One region of the Lysinibacillus sp. NPDC093692 genome, then DNA from elsewhere that is predicted to be linked to it. Evidence: riboswitches for the same ligand, from Rfam matches in the RefSeq annotation. Region 1 holds a riboswitch; each other region holds the start of a gene.
What was found. Region 1 has a riboswitch for thiamine pyrophosphate ahead of thiM (hydroxyethylthiazole kinase). Riboswitches for the same ligand answer to the same signal wherever they lie in the genome.
Positions count from the first base shown of each region.

Region 2: it holds a riboswitch for thiamine pyrophosphate, as region 1 does, so the genes downstream of both, thiW (energy coupling factor transporter S component ThiW) here and thiM (hydroxyethylthiazole kinase) in region 1, are expected to answer to the same signal.
Region 3: it holds a riboswitch for thiamine pyrophosphate, as region 1 does, so the genes downstream of both, thiC (phosphomethylpyrimidine synthase ThiC) here and thiM (hydroxyethylthiazole kinase) in region 1, are expected to answer to the same signal.
Region 4: it holds a riboswitch for thiamine pyrophosphate, as region 1 does, so the genes downstream of both, ACQKN4_RS10755 (ABC transporter substrate-binding protein) here and thiM (hydroxyethylthiazole kinase) in region 1, are expected to answer to the same signal.

Region 1 covers NZ_JBNNUW010000005.1:128,956-133,174, reverse strand. Annotated here, with positions in the region: gene thiE (thiamine phosphate synthase) at 1-63, opposite strand, end outside; gene thiD (bifunctional hydroxymethylpyrimidine kinase/phosphomethylpyrimidine kinase) at 53-877, opposite strand; gene thiM (hydroxyethylthiazole kinase) at 877-1,632, opposite strand; TPP riboswitch at 1,719-1,817, opposite strand; gene mbcS (acyl-CoA synthetase MbcS) at 2,061-3,650, shown strand; gene tpx (thiol peroxidase) at 3,988-4,219, shown strand, end outside.
Region 2 covers NZ_JBNNUW010000001.1:451,034-455,252, reverse strand. Annotated here, with positions in the region: gene ACQKN4_RS01995 (glycerophosphoryl diester phosphodiesterase membrane domain-containing protein) at 1-1,696, opposite strand, end outside; TPP riboswitch at 2,083-2,190, shown strand; gene thiW (energy coupling factor transporter S component ThiW) at 2,291-2,791, shown strand; gene ACQKN4_RS01985 (EVE domain-containing protein) at 2,865-3,344, opposite strand; gene ACQKN4_RS01980 (ketosteroid isomerase family protein) at 3,360-3,683, opposite strand; gene ACQKN4_RS01975 (MarR family winged helix-turn-helix transcriptional regulator) at 3,727-4,149, opposite strand.
Region 3 covers NZ_JBNNUW010000021.1:15,979-20,197, forward strand. Annotated here, with positions in the region: gene ACQKN4_RS19245 (catalase) at 1-429, shown strand, start outside; gene thiC (phosphomethylpyrimidine synthase ThiC) at 632-2,410, opposite strand; TPP riboswitch at 2,544-2,658, opposite strand; gene ACQKN4_RS19255 (AEC family transporter) at 2,975-3,904, opposite strand; gene ACQKN4_RS19260 (S-layer protein) at 4,183-4,219, shown strand, end outside.
Region 4 covers NZ_JBNNUW010000008.1:54,859-59,077, forward strand. Annotated here, with positions in the region: gene ACQKN4_RS10745 (MFS transporter) at 35-1,321, opposite strand; gene ACQKN4_RS10750 (TetR/AcrR family transcriptional regulator) at 1,385-1,993, opposite strand; TPP riboswitch at 2,246-2,356, shown strand; gene ACQKN4_RS10755 (ABC transporter substrate-binding protein) at 2,490-3,485, shown strand; gene ACQKN4_RS10760 (thiamine-binding protein) at 3,487-3,780, shown strand; gene ACQKN4_RS10765 (ABC transporter permease) at 3,777-4,219, shown strand, end outside.

The sequences.
Region 1 (4,219 bases):
CTCCTGATTGAAAACATTACCTGTACCCATAATAAAATATAGCTGTAAATCGTCACGTTTCATGTATGATCACCTCGCAGGAATCCTTATACTGTTGATAAGCAAAATGATTTGTTGGACCATGGCCATTCCCAATAGATAAATCATGAGTTATTGCTAATTGAATAAATTTTTTAGCTTCCTCAATTGCCTTTTCTATAGGTAGCCCAAGGCCAAGAAAAGCAGTTAATGCAGCGGAAAATGTACAGCCTGTACCATGCGTGTTTGCTGTTGCAATACGAGTAGATTGCATAGAAAATGATCCACCATCTTGAAAAAATACATAATCAGTAGCATGACATATATCCTCTAAATGACCGCCTTTCATAACGACGCATTGAACACCTGTCTGTAATAAAATCTGGGCTACTTCTTTAATATCTGCTATAGAATTAATTTTTCTTCCAGAAAGGGTTTCGGCCTCAGGAATGTTAGGTGTTACAATTGTTGCTAAAGGTAGCAAATAATTTCGTAATGCCTCAATTGCTTCTTGCTGTAATAAGCTCTCGCCACCTTTTGCAATCATAACAGGATCTACAATAAGTGGAATATTTACTTCGGCTAAAATATGTGCAATTGATTGGATGATTTCGGAGGAAAACAACATTCCTGTTTTAATAGCACTAATTGAAAAATCCTCGATTAGCGCTTTCAGTTGTTTTTCAACAAAGCTCACTTCAATTGGTAAAACATCTGATACACCCAAAGTATTCTGGGCCGTTAAAGCTGTAATGACAGACGTTCCAAATACTTTTAATTCCTGGAATGTTTTTAAATCAGCTTGTATACCTGCACCGCCGCCACTATCTGAACCGGCAATTGTCGTTACAATATGCATTATTCTTCACCTTCCTTTGAAAGGCGATGTAGTTCATTCAATACAGCTATTTGAAAATCGCCAATGAATCGAGTAGAAGAAGCGGCTTTTTCTGCTAATTTTTTATAAAGTGATAATGTTTCTAGTAATTGGTCAAATGGTTGATCTCCTGCGGTGATAGAGGCACAACATATTGCACTCAATAAGCAGCCTGTTCCAGTAACTTCTGTCATTTGCGAATTTCCACCTGTAACCCATTGCTGAAGTTTGCCGTCAGTAATAAAATCCTTTTCACCGGTCACAATAACAATACAATTGTATTGCTGAGCTATTTTTTGTGCCTCCATTTCTAAAGAAATTGAACCACTACCACTATCTACGCCTTTTTGTTGCCAGTCTACATTGGCAATTGCTGCAAGCTCTCCGATATTGCATCGAATCGCCGCAAATTTTATTTTCTCCAATAATTGCTGTACCGTTTGTTTCCGGTAAGTCGTTGCACCGGCTGCAACAGGATCTAAAACAACCGGAATGCCAAGAATATTTGCTTTTTTCCCTGCAAGTAACATGGATTCTTTCATTCGCTCATTAAGGGTCCCAATATTGATCAATAAGCCTGAGGCGATTGTGACCATTTCTTCAACCTCATGACCGTCATCAGCCATGACTGGAGAAGCGCCTATTGCTAATAAGCCATTTGCTTGGAAATTAGCAACCACATAATTCGTTATGCAATGAATAAGTGGATTTTGTTTACGGATCGTTTGGAAAATCAATTTAAGTCCTCCTCGTTGGATGGACGTAAGCGTGCAAAAAAGGCCCTTTTTCGTGCAAAAAACACGTAAAAGAGCCTTTCATCAGTAAGTCGATGTGAATTGCTCCCTACGTCAGTATTAACTAACAGGTTCAAAGGGTCAGGTTTTACCTTCTCAACTCTTAATGAGTCCCCCTGCAATCATGCTTTTAGTTGACCAAAATGTACCATATTATTCATTCGCGTTCAATAGGGAGTTTTTTATTTTCATTCAGCAACTCTGTACGAAAGCGACGATTACGCCAATTTGAAATGAATAGAAGCAATACGTGACTGATGCCATATAGCGGAGCATGATAGTTGTCACGACTTTAATAAATTAGAGTGAATTCAATTGAAAATGATAAAAATTGAGTTTTATAATGGGCGTAACAAAAGGGGGCAATTGCCATGAAAAGAGAAGATTTAATCGCACCAGAATGGTATAACATTTCAGAAGAAATTGAAAAATATGCACAGGATCCTACGAAAAATGCATTATTAGTTTATAGCGAAGACGAGGAAATTCAGTACTTAACATATACAACTTTACTTGAAAAGGCGAATCAGGCAGCACATGTATTTACCTCCCAAGGTTTAAAAAAAGGCGATGTTATTTTAGTCATGGTACCGAGATCAGTGGAAGCATATATCGTGTATATTGCAGCTTTGAAGGCAGGTTTAACTATTATACCTAGTTCAGAAATGCTGAGAACTAAAGATATTGAATATCGAATCAATCATGCCGATGCAAAAGGAGTTGTTGCATTTGAGCCTTATATTGAACAATTTGATAATGTGGAAAATTTACAAGCAATAAAGCAATTTGTCATTGGTCATGCACATGAACCTTGGCAACCGTTGCTTGAAAGAATGCATAGCCAACCAACATCTTATATAAGCTCTACTCCAACTAAGAGTACAGACATTGCATTTTTAGCATATACAAGTGGTACAACAGGCAATCCAAAGGCAGCGGTGCATACACATAGCTGGGGTTACGCACACTTGCGAACTACTGCACCAAATTGGTTAGGTGTTCAAGAGGGTGACATTGTTTGGGGAACAGCAGCTCCAGGCTGGCAAAAATGGATTTGGAGTCCGTTCCTCGCTACTTTAGGAAGTGGTGCAACAGCATTTGTTTACAAAGGTCACTTTGATGCGGCAACTTACTTTAGACTGATTGAAAAATTCAATATTAATATTCTGTGTTGCGCACCAACCGAATATCGATTTATGGCGAGTCTTGAAAATTTACAAGATTTTAATGTAAGTACAATACGTCAGGCTGTGTCAGCGGGTGAACCTTTAAATAGTGAAGTGATAAAAGTATTTTCCGAAGTTTATAATTTACAAGTACGAGATGGCTATGGACAAACAGAGAATACATTACTTGTTGGTACAATGGTAGGGATGGAGTCTAGAATGGGATCAATGGGCAAACCTACTCCGGGTAATACTGTTGAAATTATAAATGATCTTGGAAATCCTGTTGCGGTTGGGGAAATTGGAGATATTGCTGTACACTGTGAAACGCCCGCGTTATTTAAAAAATATTTAAACGATCCAGAACGGACAAATTTACAATTTAGAGGCGATTGGTATATTACCGGAGATCGTGCATACAAAGATAATGATGGTTATTTTTGGTTTGAAGGACGCGGGGATGATGTCATTATTTCGTCTGGGTATACGATTGGACCATTTGAGGTAGAAGATGCATTGTTGAAGCATCCTGCAGTGAAAGAAACTGCCGTTGTTGCAAGTCCAGATGAGATTCGTGGAAATCTCGTGAAGGCGTTTGTTGTGCTCTGTGAAGGAGAAGTTGGTAATGAAACACTTATAAAAAAACTACAAAGCCATGTAAAAACTTTAACAGCCCCATATAAATACCCTCGTAAGATTGAGTTTGTTACTGAGCTGCCAAAGACCTCATCAGGCAAAATTCGTCGTGTCGAATTACGAGAGCAAGAAAAAATCCATTTTATCAAGCATCATTAATTTCCTAGGAAATAATGTCGAAAATCAAAGTTCCTGCTTTTTTATAATATTAGGTAATGTATTATAGGTTGAATAAGTTAAAGTTTTTGCAAAGTGTTGGAGATCAACTTCGTATTAGGGTGATAAGCCATATTATTTGGGGGAGACATCATTAGTTAGTTGGAAAATCAACCCTACATTATTTTAATGAACTTGGAAAAAGGTGCAACCTTAAGTAAACATGGCTGAATAGGTGCGAAAAGATTTTTCAAAAATATTTTTGATAAGCTGTCTCAGTTGCAATTAATTCCCTCCATTTAGTAATATTAAGTACATATGATGATTAGGAGGCGTTTATATGGCACAAGTAACATTTAAAAATGGTCAAGTAACACTTGTAGGGAACGAAGTAAAGGTTGGAGATCAAGCACCAGATTTCTCTATATTAGCGAATGACCTATCACCTGTTACATTAAAAGATTCAGAGGGGAAAATTCGTTTATTTAGCGTGGTACCATCATTGGATACTGGTGTATGCGATGCACAAACACGTCGTTTTAATGAAGCAGCAGCTGGCTTAGGTGATAATG
Region 2 (4,219 bases), on a different contig from region 1:
CATTCACGGTCCAAACATAAATCGGCTTGCCAATTATTTTCGCTGAACTAATCAATCGTGGACGGGCGAAAGACTCTTCAACAACGAAGAAATCCGCGTCGAACTGATTAAGCGAAGCGAATGTAGCGAATATGACATACCCGACTGTTAAATCTGGTGCGGCCTTCTTCACTTTCTTTACGAGCTCATAGTCTAAGCTCTGGAGAATAATCTGTTGTTCTGCCTTATGTCTACGAATCGTATCCACTAAGATAGGGACAAAATTCTTTTCATGTCCATGTGTTTTGAGTTCCACATTAAGCTTGATTTTACCTTTCGTACGCTCCAACACCTCATCAAGAGATGGGACATTGTCTTGGAACTTGCCTACGCGCAGCGAAATTTGTTGAAGTTCGGCAAGGGAAAGATCAAAAACATTCACATTTTTGCCGGACAATCGTCTCAAATTCTCATCATGGATGACCGCAAGCTTGCCATCTTTCGTCTGCAGAATATCGAGCTCGATATAATCAGCACCTGTGCGAATGGCGCCTTCGAAGGCACCCATTGTATTCTCTATGCCTGAAGTGGTGTCGCCCCGATGAGCCATAATGATGAACTTTTCATTGGTTTCTCCCCAATCAGTCAACAGGGCAGTTGCTCCCCAGCCTATAACAATAAGAATGAACAGTCCGAATGTAGTCAGCATTGAACGATAACGTCGCATGAGCGAACGCTGCATATCGCGTCCTTTCCAGACAGTAGCATCGACTCCATCGGTATCAATGTTCACATGGTCATGGCCTTGATAGCGTACATAGAGCAAGGTGATGATGGTAATGAACATTGGAGTCATAATTAGTGTTGCGATATACAAACCAAGGCTTAGCATGACGCCAATGGTAGTCATTAATCTGGACTCACCATCCCCACTAGGAAGGAGAAGCACGATTAGGATGATTAAACAGATAAGTAGAATAAACAGAAACAGGAAGATTACTACCCATTCAAACACAGCTCTAACTAATGACCACTTACTACGCCAGAACAATCGCTTGCTCTCGCGAACAGCGTTCCAGAATCGATACTTGCCTTCCAATACCATAATCGGCAGAGCATAGATACAGATTAAGTTCAATGCCAAGATGAGCAGTCCGACGATAACAAGAGCGATAGTTCCGAAGGTTGTCTTCATCAGCTCGCCCGTAATAAAGTTTGGAACTGTCATATTAGGTAAAAGTGTTCCGCCGATGTTGGCATCAAGTAGCGGGAACAGGAGCAATAAATAGAGAGCAAGTCCGAAAACCCCGATGCGCCATAAGCCTGGTAAGCTAGAGATTGCCTTGAACAATACAGGGCGGATTCGTGGGCGCTTCTCCTGAATCCCGTAGTACGCAATATAGAAGAGAACCGTGAACTCTGTGTAAATGAGCATTATCGCAATTGGCACCATTACTAGTACACTAAGTAAGCCATATTTGCTGAACAAGAAGCGCAGAAGGTCATGATTGGCGGCTGCTTCGAAGCCCCCTACAGCCAGTAATTTGTTGAAAATTATGGATAACAACGGGATAAATACACTTATCGTTAGCAGTTTGTATATCAATTCAAATAAAAGAAAAGGACGGTACGCATACTTCCACACCTTTAAAATATCCCTCGTCATTTGAAATGGCATGAGTCTTAAACGATTCGTATTGGTTTGTTTGGTATTCATGGTTTTGGTTTTCCTTTAGTTAGTTTCGCGGTATATATTCCATTATATACCTACACATTTCCTCCAACAAGACTGCATAGTGGAGTGTAATAAGCTGAAAAATATTTTTGACCATGCACACGGAATGGAGAGAATCAATACATAAAAAGGCGGCAAATTATTGATCGCGCTTCAACTTTAGTTCTTCACTTGAAGGATTCCTCCCTATTTCTTTAGCGACGACACTTGTAGACCATCCATTGAGTATGTAGGAGTTCTAGCTCTGTTCTTTCGAGTGTGCTAAAATGTTAGTAACTATGATTGATTCCTCCTGTTAAACTCCTTGTATATCGAGGGAAACAGGCTGTCTTGACTACGTTATTATTAGAAAAATTAAGAGTTAAAATCATTACCACTAGGGGAGTCTTTTAAAGGCTGAGACGTATATTGTCATATACGGACCCTTTGAACCTGATCTAGTTCACACTAGCGGAGGGAAGTGGCGACACTTGCTTTTTACTATTTTAAATGCAAGGCCGCTTCCTAATGCTTATAGGGAGCGGCTTTTTTCTGGTTTATTAGCAATTCAATAAATACAAAATAGGAGTGGAAATTATGTCAATTCGAAAATTAACAATCATGGCCTTATTAGTAGCAATTGCCGTAGCAGGTTCTACCTTCGTTTCAATACCGACAGGAATTGCGCGTGCCTACCCTGTACAGCATGCCATTAATGTTATTGGCGCGATTATTCTTGGACCAGTGCCTACTGTTATGATCGCCTTTATCACAGCTATTATTCGTATTTTAACAGGTACAGGCTCATTATTAGCTATACCTGGCAGTGTCATTGGTGCTTTATGCGCCGCCCTTGCCTATAAATACAGCGACAAACAATGGCTCGCAGGTGTCGGTGAAATGTTTGGGACAGGTATTATTGCCTCACTCATTGCAGTGCCCTACGCACATTTATTAATGGGGACTTCTGTAGCTGCTTTATTTTTCATGCCAGCCTTTTTAACTTCAAGTACTATTGGTGCTGTATTAGGCATTGTCGTTGCTAGCAATTTGCGCAAGACAGTATTTGTAACTAACCTTAATACTCTTCTTAAATAAAGATTTAGGCAAATTTAAAAACGTTATTTTCTTAAGGGGAATTAAGAAAGTAACGTTTTTTGTCCAACCAAATTCACCCATACTTCAACGGTAATCCCATTTCATGAGCAATTAATAAAAAGTCCTTTTTGCTTATTTCAAAATGACCAAATCTGAATTTATAGCCATATTTCGATTTATCTTCTACAAATTCTAAAAAATCTAAGACTCTTTTTATTGGTACAGCTTTTGCATCTTTATAAAAGTCTATATCTCTTCGGAAAGGAATAAAATTTTCCGCCATTTGTAACTCGTATATTCGGTCGTCCTTTATCCTTCCAATTGCGGTAAATGCTCTTACAGGTTCATTACCATCTAGACTTTTTTTAGGAGAATAATAAATGATCCAATCTCCTTTTTGCATTCGTTTCAAAGGTCTTTCTTTGCCATGACATAACTGGCCGAACCCTCCCTTAACCCCTTTTTGTACATGATTAAGAGATACTACGCCAATCCAGTATTTCGTGTCTCTTTCAGGCGTAGGAAGAGGATTTTTATTAGGATATACTGACATAGCTTCCTTCTCCTTTTATTTCGGGATCATTGTAAATGATTTAATTTTTTCATTTTCAAGAATCAACTTTTCTTCCAAAATCACTGGGTTTGGCAAACCATCCCAAGTAGTCGAAATGATAGCTCTAGCTTCTATATCATCGCCTTCAATATTGTGGATCGTTAATTTAAAGCCTGTCGGCATAGATGACATGTAAAAGTTCTGTATTTCTTTTTTTCCTTTAAAAGTTTGACCTTTAAAATTTTTCAATTCCCCATGATTTGCATACATGTCAGATAAGTCGTGCCCCTCTACTTGCGCTCTTCTTAAATACTCCTTCATAACCTCTACTGCCTTCATATCTCAATCACCCTTTCCTTTTTTATTTATAAGGTTTTAATCCCTATGAACGATTTTCATATACTTTTTTCATAATGTTTTTTAATTGCTCTTTTTCTTCCCATGAGAGTACGTTTAAAACTTCATTCTCAGAAATCGTAAGGGTCTTCATTAATTTTTCTGCCAAATTTTCACCCTGTTCGGTAAGGCATATTAAATTTTCCCTTCTATTTTCTGGATTTTTTTCTCTATAAACATACTTTCTTTCTTCTAGACCATCGATAAAAAAGCGGACACTATTTTTATCTAACTTTAAAATCTGCCCTATTTGAATTTGGCTAAGTTTTTGGTCTTTTACAGCCATCATGATCCCGACTTCTCTAGATTTCATGTGAAATTTTTCGCTAATATATTGCTCGAGATTTTCCTCTAAAGCCTCCGCTAATTTAAAACTTAGAAAACCAAATGAATTCATTATATTGGTCATTTTTGAACCTCCAAATCGATAGTGCTTTTTAATGATAGTAATATTTTATTACTATCATCCATCATTACAT
Region 3 (4,219 bases), on a different contig from region 1:
AACGCACCAAAATGTCCATTCCGTTCATTCCACCGCGATGGTGCTATGCGCTTCGATGGCAACCTTGGTTCAACTTTAGGCTATGAACCAAATAGCTATGGTGAATGGGAACATAATTTAGACTATAAAGAGCCTGAATTACGTATTGACGGTAATGCTGGTATCCATGACTTCCGTGAAGATGATAACAACTACTTTGAGCAGCCAGGTAAATTATTCAACCTAATGACTGCCGAAGAGCAACAACGTCTATTCGAAAATACGGCTAATGATATGGCATCAGTTGAAGAATTCATCAAACGTCGTCATATTCTTCACTGTTATTTAGCTGACCCAGCATATGGTGAAGGTGTAGCAAAAGCTATGGGTCTTTCATTAGAAGGTATGGATCTTTCAAATCCATACGTAAAACAACCAACTAACGTTTAATTCTCCACATATTCCAACTATTATTGATATCCAAATCCAACTTTTTACTCCATGTGAAGGGCAACCTCACATGGAGTTTTTTTATCTTAAATGTGGGATCATCACATAATGAGTGGTTGATGCGTAGGTCATCCATTACTTTTGACGATGAACAAAAATAAGGCTTGTGCCTATATTGATAGACACAAGCCCGCTCTAATAATTATTGATAGATTTGACTGCCTGCCTTTTTAAATTCTTTCGCCTTCTCCTGCATACCTTTATGGATTGCTTCAGTTGTATTTAAGTCTTTTTCTTTTGCATAAGTACGAATATCCTGTGAGATTTTCATACTACAAAACTTAGGTCCACACATTGAACAGAAATGCGCCGTTTTTGCTCCTTCTGCTGGCAATGTTTCATCATGATATTCGACTGCACGCTCTGGATCTAGCGAAAGGTTGAATTGATCGCGCCAGCGGAATTCAAAGCGCGCCTTTGATAGTGCATCATCACGTTGCTGTGCCCCCGGGTGCCCTTTAGCTAAATCAGCCGCATGTGCAGCAATTTTGTACGTAATAACCCCTACACGAACATCATCACGATTTGGTAAGCCAAGATGTTCTTTAGGCGTTACATAACATAGCATTGCCGTACCATACCAACCAATCATCGCGGCTCCAATGGCTGATGTAATATGGTCATAGCCTGGAGCAATATCTGTCGTTAGCGGCCCTAACGTATAGAAAGGAGCTTCCTTACACACCTCTAACTGCTTGTCCATGTTTTCTTTAATAAGATGCATCGGCACATGCCCCGGTCCTTCTACCATCACCTGTACATCATGCTCCCAGGCAATTTGTGTTAATTCCCCTAGCGTTTCCAGCTCCGCAAATTGAGCCTCATCATTTGCATCTGCTATAGAACCAGGACGTAAACCATCACCTAAAGAGAAAGCAACATCATAGGTTTTCATAATTTCACAGATTTCTTCAAAATGAGTATATAAGAAGCTCTCTTGGTGGTGATATAAACACCATTGTGCCATAATCGAGCCTCCTCGAGACACTATGCCAGTTACACGATTAGCCGTTAATGGCACATAGCGTAGCAATACGCCTGCATGAATCGTGAAGTAATCTACACCTTGCTCTGCCTGTTCGATTAACGTATCACGATACACTTCCCACGTTAAATCCTCTGCCACACCATTTACTTTTTCGAGCGCTTGATAAATCGGCACCGTCCCTACTGGCACTGCGGCATTACGGATAATCCATTCACGCGTCGTATGAATATGTTTACCCGTGGATAAATCCATGATGTTATCAGCACCCCAGCGTGTAGCCCACGTCATTTTTTCTACTTCTTCTGCAATAGAGGATGTCACCGCTGAATTTCCAATATTGGCGTTAATTTTCACATGGAAGTTGCGTCCAATAATCATCGGCTCTGCCTCAGGGTGATTAATATTAGATGGCATAATTGCACGCCCCGCCGCGATCTCTGAGCGCACGAACTCAGGATCCATATTTTCGCGAATCGCTACAAATTCCATTTCTGGAGTAATAATTCCCTTTCGTGCATAGTGAAGCTGCGTTACATTTTTACCTTTCTTCGCACGTAAAGGCTTTCTAGATAAATCCGGAAAAACATTTTCATTCATCCGTGGATCATCAGCTTTGCGAAATCCATTATCTTCTGGCTTGATTGTACGACCTTCGTATTCTTCAACGTCACCTCGTTCTTTGATCCATGCACTACGTAAAGCTGGCAATCCTTTCGTAATGTCCACCTTATGTGCAGGATCAGTGTACGGGCCACTCGTATCATAAACACGCACTGGTGCATTTTCTTCCTCACCAAAGCTTCCTGTCGTCGGACTTAAAGCAATCTCACGCATTGGCACTAAAATATCTGGTCGAGAACCTTCTACGTAAACTTTTTTACTTCCTTCAAAATTTGACATAATCGTAATATTCTTTTCGCTAACTGTTGTCATAAACTACTTCGCTCCCTTTTACATTTATACAAGGACCGAATCTAGCTCACCCCAACAAAACGAAAGCCGAATCCAAAAAATTTTTGGATCCGGCTAAGAATGTAAAGGTATAGTTATTGCAAATAACATAGTGTGCAATAATGGTTAACTTTCCCACGCTGGTATGAGCCAGATCAGGTCCAAAGGGTCAAGAAACCTCTATGCGTTTCCCTCTCAGCCTGACTCATCAGACTCCCCTAGTTAATACTATTAAGTTTGATGCTAGTGTAGCAGATATTGCTAATAGATGGAAGCTTCATTTGATTATTTTTGGATTATCACCATAACGTGCAGTTGATTTTCGCTCCGGCTGGGCGCTTTCCTGGGGGCGTCCGATGAGCCGCTTCGCTTCGCTGCAGGGTCTCATCTGTGACGCTAATCCCCAAGGAGTCGCCCAGCCTCCACTCCAATCAACTTATATCTTGTTTTAACAAATATAAATCACTAGCTTTTAATTCAGAAAAAGAGCCCCTAACTCCTGAAAAGCTTTCCACCTTATCTTTTATACTATATGACACCCAACTGTTAGGTAAACAACAACTCCGCTACATAAATTACAATTGTCACTGTAATACAGCTCACAATCGTTGAAAATAAAACTGTTTGTGCAGCAGTTGCCGATTCTACGTCATATTCTAATGCCAGACTGGAACTATTTCGCGATGTCGGGAACGAACTAGCTATAAAAAGTGATTGTGCCACGACACCGTCAAGACCAAGCGCAAAAATGATAAGCAATGCAACGGCAGGCCCTATGATTAATCGTGTAAAACAACTAATGTATACCATCTTATTAAACATAGATTTTATTTCAAGTTGGGATAGCTGTGCCCCTAAAGTTATTAATGCCACAGCGATAAAGCCATCTGCCACATGGTCTATCGGAATTTTTACGAACTGTGGAATAGGGATATTAAAATAGTTCATAGTAACGCCGATAATAAGTGCATGAATAATAGGCATTTTGAGGAAATCTTTCAAAATTGACATGCCTGATTTTGTTGAAGAAATTAAATTGTACAAGCCGTAAGTATACGTCGTCATATTTTGAAATATAACGAGAATAACTTGAATCGCTACCCCAATCGGCTGAGTCACAAAAATCATTTGGGCAACTGGAATACCATAGTTGCCTGAATTAATGAGGACAACGCTATTTTTAAACACCGCAGCCTCTGTTTTTACTAAACCGAGCCCCTTTGCTAGAAAGTGACTAAGGACCATTTGGCTTCCGATAAAGAGTAGAATAAAAAGCGCAACTTCCCCAAGCACAGACAATTCTATACTCGTTTCATATAAATTCACAAAAACAGCTGCTGGCATAAAGCAATATGTAATAAGTTGAGATAGCGCCTTTAAATTAAATCGAAATTTCCTTTGTAAAACTGCGCCAAGTACTAGAAGCACTAAAATCGGAGCGACAATTTGAAAGAAAATCATACCGAGATACACCATAGTGTTGTCCCCCTTTCCTCTCCTATAGTAGTGCTGTTTGTAAACTCGGTCAATGTACTTCAGCGTTCACTCATCCTGTCTTTTTCATCATGTTCAAACAATAGCAAAGAGCTCTTGGAAGGATGATTTACCCTTTCAAACTACGAGTTATTAAAATAATAGAAGAAAAAAGGCCTATTATTTCATTAAATTAATATAGTAAAATAACCCATTCGCGCACTAAACTTAAGAAATGTATGATATATTATCCATTAAATACAATGATTGGAGCGACAAAGATGAAGAATAAAGTATTTTCTACTTTTATGGCTACCG
Region 4 (4,219 bases), on a different contig from region 1:
TCTCTATTTAGCTTCACAGTATTTGTTGCTTCTCTTAATTAGAAACAGGTACTTTTCTATCATCCCTTTCACTAACTTTAGCGTATAGCGTTTTTGTTATTATGTAGTACAAAAATGTACCAGTTAATCCTAGAATAAGGAGCAACCCGCTCATATATATAGGGGGAATCCACTGTCCAACGATGATCAATAACGAAGCTATAATCATTGCTCCATAGGTAGTTAAGCTATTAAAAGCCATATAGGTGCTACGAGCGTTAGAAGGGGCAAGTTCTCCTATCATCGCCTGTTTAATGGGCACAAACATCAGCTCACCAATTGTTCCAATAAACATGGCAATAAAAAGAATCAATACGCTATTTGAAGAAGCAAAGATACTAAAACATATAGAAAAGATCAACATACCTGTAACAAGAGTCCAGCGATCACTGCATTTTTTTAACAAGAATAATACAGCACTTGAGAGGAGAACTACAAGAATAGTATTCTCTGTTCGAAGAAAACCAAGCATTTTTGTGCCATCTACAATGAAATCTATTCCAAACAAAGAAGCTGAATGTTGAGGTATATCTTTTTCGAGACGAATCCCAATATAGTTTGATAAAGACTGTTCCAAGGTAAAGATCAAGATTGCTCCTAAAATATAAAACATAAATAGCTTATCTTTTAAAACGGTTGAATAAGTTTGAAACATTTCTACGGATGAAGATTTTTTCTTATGATGAGAAGACTTAGGTGAAGGCTCTGGTGAATAAGTTTCTGTGATGAAAAATACAGTCATAAAAACAGATAACAAAGTGACTAGTGAGATCCCAATAAATAATTCAAATAAGTAGTTTTTAAAAAGAAATGCCCCAACGATTCCACCAATTGCAGTTGATAAATTCCCTAACCAGTAGCTAATTGTAAATACGAGCTTTCTCGATTCAGAATTAGTAACATCAATCATCATAGCTTGTGCAGCTGGCTGAAACATGCCTCCACAAAACATATTAATGATGAAGAATGCTGCAGAAGTATAAGGAAGGTTAAACCAAGGGGAATTACAAAGTGCTATAAACAGATACGAAAGTAATAGTCCAATCTCAGAATAAATCATTATTTTTTTTCGCCCAATTTTATCTGAAATATGCCCTCCGATAAACCCTCCAAGGACCCCACTAATGACAATTATTATAAGAATAATAGCCGTTTTAGTAGCTCCGATATTTTGAGTAAAATAAATAGCCAGAAAAGGGATAACAGCCATAGAAATAAGACCGCCTAGAAATTGCATGACTAGGCGAAGTTTGATGTTGGGATGGATATCTCTCAATTTCATATAATCACTCCTATTTAATACTATATTGTCTACAGGTCCTGGCTGGGCAAAGGGGGAGAAGGCTTAGTTATTTTTGATAGGCCCAAATAATCTTAGAGCTTGTCTCGATATATCCTTCCGCATCACGTTTGTATATTCATCAATAAATGTTAAACGCATTCCGTTTAAGATGGATAAGTACGATTCAGCAATTAATGAAGGTGATTCTTCATAAAAGTAACCAAGCCTTTGACCTTCTTCAACAACCGGATAAATACTGTTTATAAATACTTTTACGAAATCATCTAGTTCTTTAAAAAGTTTTGGGAAACGATCAGGTCTTGCAAGAACCTGCTGAATGAGACGTAAGTATTCACTTTTCATTGAAAAAAGCTGTACATGACAATCTATCATTTCCTTCACAACTTCAAGAGGCTCACCTTTAAAGTGTTCTCCTATTTCAATAAAATAAGGTTTGATTTCCTTCAATGGCTCCAAAATAGCTGATTCATAAAGCGCTTCTTTTGAATCAAAATACGTAAATACGGTACCAAAACTAACACCAGCTTCTTTTGATATGTCGGCAACTTTTGTCTCCGCAAAACCAGTATCACTGTATAATTTAATGGCAGCGTTTAAGATAGTAGATCTTTTTCTTTTCTTTTTCTCATCATTAGTAAGTTTAGTTTCCATTTTAGATACTCCTTCCAAAATAAATGATTGATTGGTCAATCAAATTCTATTGTAATATGTTTCCATTGTCAATGTGTTTAAAGAATTTTTTGAATTTTATACCTAGTTATAACAGAAATACCTCAATGAAGGGCCATAGCAGTTAGATGATTAGAAATGAGGCAGCTTAATAATAATTCATCACTATCTGTAAACAGACCCTTGTCATTTCCGGATTGATATGGGTATAATAATCATCGAAAAGTTCATATGGAAAGAATGTAGGGGGGCTGGTAGTTGCCAGCTGAGATTGTGTCCGATAGACGCTGACCCTTTGAACCTGATTTGGCTCGTACCAGCGTAGGGAACATCTATTCAAAAAAGAAAATTTTTGATACTGATTGTAAAACGTCTGGGAGGAATCCTAGGCGTTTTTTATGTTTTCAGACTTTTGTTTCCCTCTGGTAAAGACATTCATTTATGAACACTTTCACACTACTTACTTGGAGGATTCAGCATGAAAAAATGGTTATTGGTCCTAATGGTTGCACTTTTTACATTAGTGGGCTGTAGCGAAAAAGAGGCTAAAAAGGATGCTAAAGGATTAACAAAAGTATCGGTAGTTCTTGATTGGACACCGAACACAAATCATACAGGTTTATATGTAGCTGAAAAACTTGGCTACTTTAAGGAACAAGGTTTAGATGTTGATATTTTATTACCTGGCGAAACGGGTGCAGATCAGCTTGTAGCATCAGGAAAGGCTCAGTTTGGCGTAAGCTATCAGGAAGGAATTACACAGGCGCGTGTGCAGGATGTACCATTAGTATCGATTGCAGCGATTATACAACATAATACTTCGGGTTTCGCATCTACCGCATCAAAAGGCATTACGTCACCAAAGGATTTTGAAGGGAAAACTTACGGTGGCTGGGGTGCACCGCTTGAAAAGGCTGTACTACAATCACTTATGCAAACAAAAAATGCGGATATTAATAAGTTAGATATCGTCAATGCAGGCGATTTAGATTTCTTCACTATGATGAAAAAAGATATTGATTTTGCGTGGATTTATTATGCATGGACAGGTATTGAAGCAGAACTTCGCGGCGAAAAGCTGAACATGCTTTATTTAACAGATTATAGTGAGCAATTAGATTATTACACACCTGTGCTTGCTACAAATGAAAAAATGATTCAGGATAATCCTGAGACGGTAAAAGCTTTTGTCGCTGCTGCAGCAAAGGGCTATGAATATGCAATAAAACACCCTAATGAGGCAGCTGATAGTTTACTAGAAGCGGTACCTGATTTAGATAAGAACCTTGTGCATAAAAGTCAGGAATGGCTAGCAGATAAGTATCAAGACGACGCTGCACAATGGGGCGAGCAAAAATTAGCTGTCTGGGAAAACTACGCGAAATGGATGGCCGATAACAAAGTTTTAGAGGGCGAATTTAACGCAAAACAAGCATTTACAAACGACTTTTTACCGAAAAAGGGGACAAAGTAATATGGCAAACTCTTTAATAAGTGTACAAATTATCCCGAAAACTGAAACATATGAAGATGTGATCCCGTTTGTCGATGCAGCGATTGCAGTGATCGACACTTCAGGGGTGAAATATGAAGTTCATCCATTAGAAACGACAATGGAAGGCGAGCTTACGACTTTGCTGCAAATTATTGAAAAAATGAATGCCAAGATGATCGAGCTTGGCGCAATCAATGTCATTACGCAAGTGAAAATTTTATATCAGCCATCCGGTATTACAATGGATACGCTAACGGAGAAATACAAGGGATGAAGCAGGCTGTTAAACAAGGAAGGACGATAATTTTTATCGCCTTCCTCTTATTCATATGGGAACTAATTGTCCGTTTTGCTGATATTCCACATTGGCTTTTGCCTGCACCGAGTGCCATTTTGAAAGAGGGCTTTCAATCGTATGAGATGTTTGTGCCGCATGCTTTAGCTACGATCCAATTAGCACTTCTTGGTCTTGCTATCGGGATATTATGTGGGCTAACAGTTGCGGTGCTATTACATCGTTTTACGTTTATAAGGGAGCTATTTTATCCTATTCTCATTATGTCGCAAAATGTCCCGGTACTTGTCCTAGCACCATTATTAATCATTTGGTTTGGCTTCGGTTTATTGCCAAAGCTCATTATTATTTGTCTCGTGTGCTTTTTCCCTATTGTTATTTCGGCAATGGACGGCTTTCGTCAAACTTCGCCTGAGCT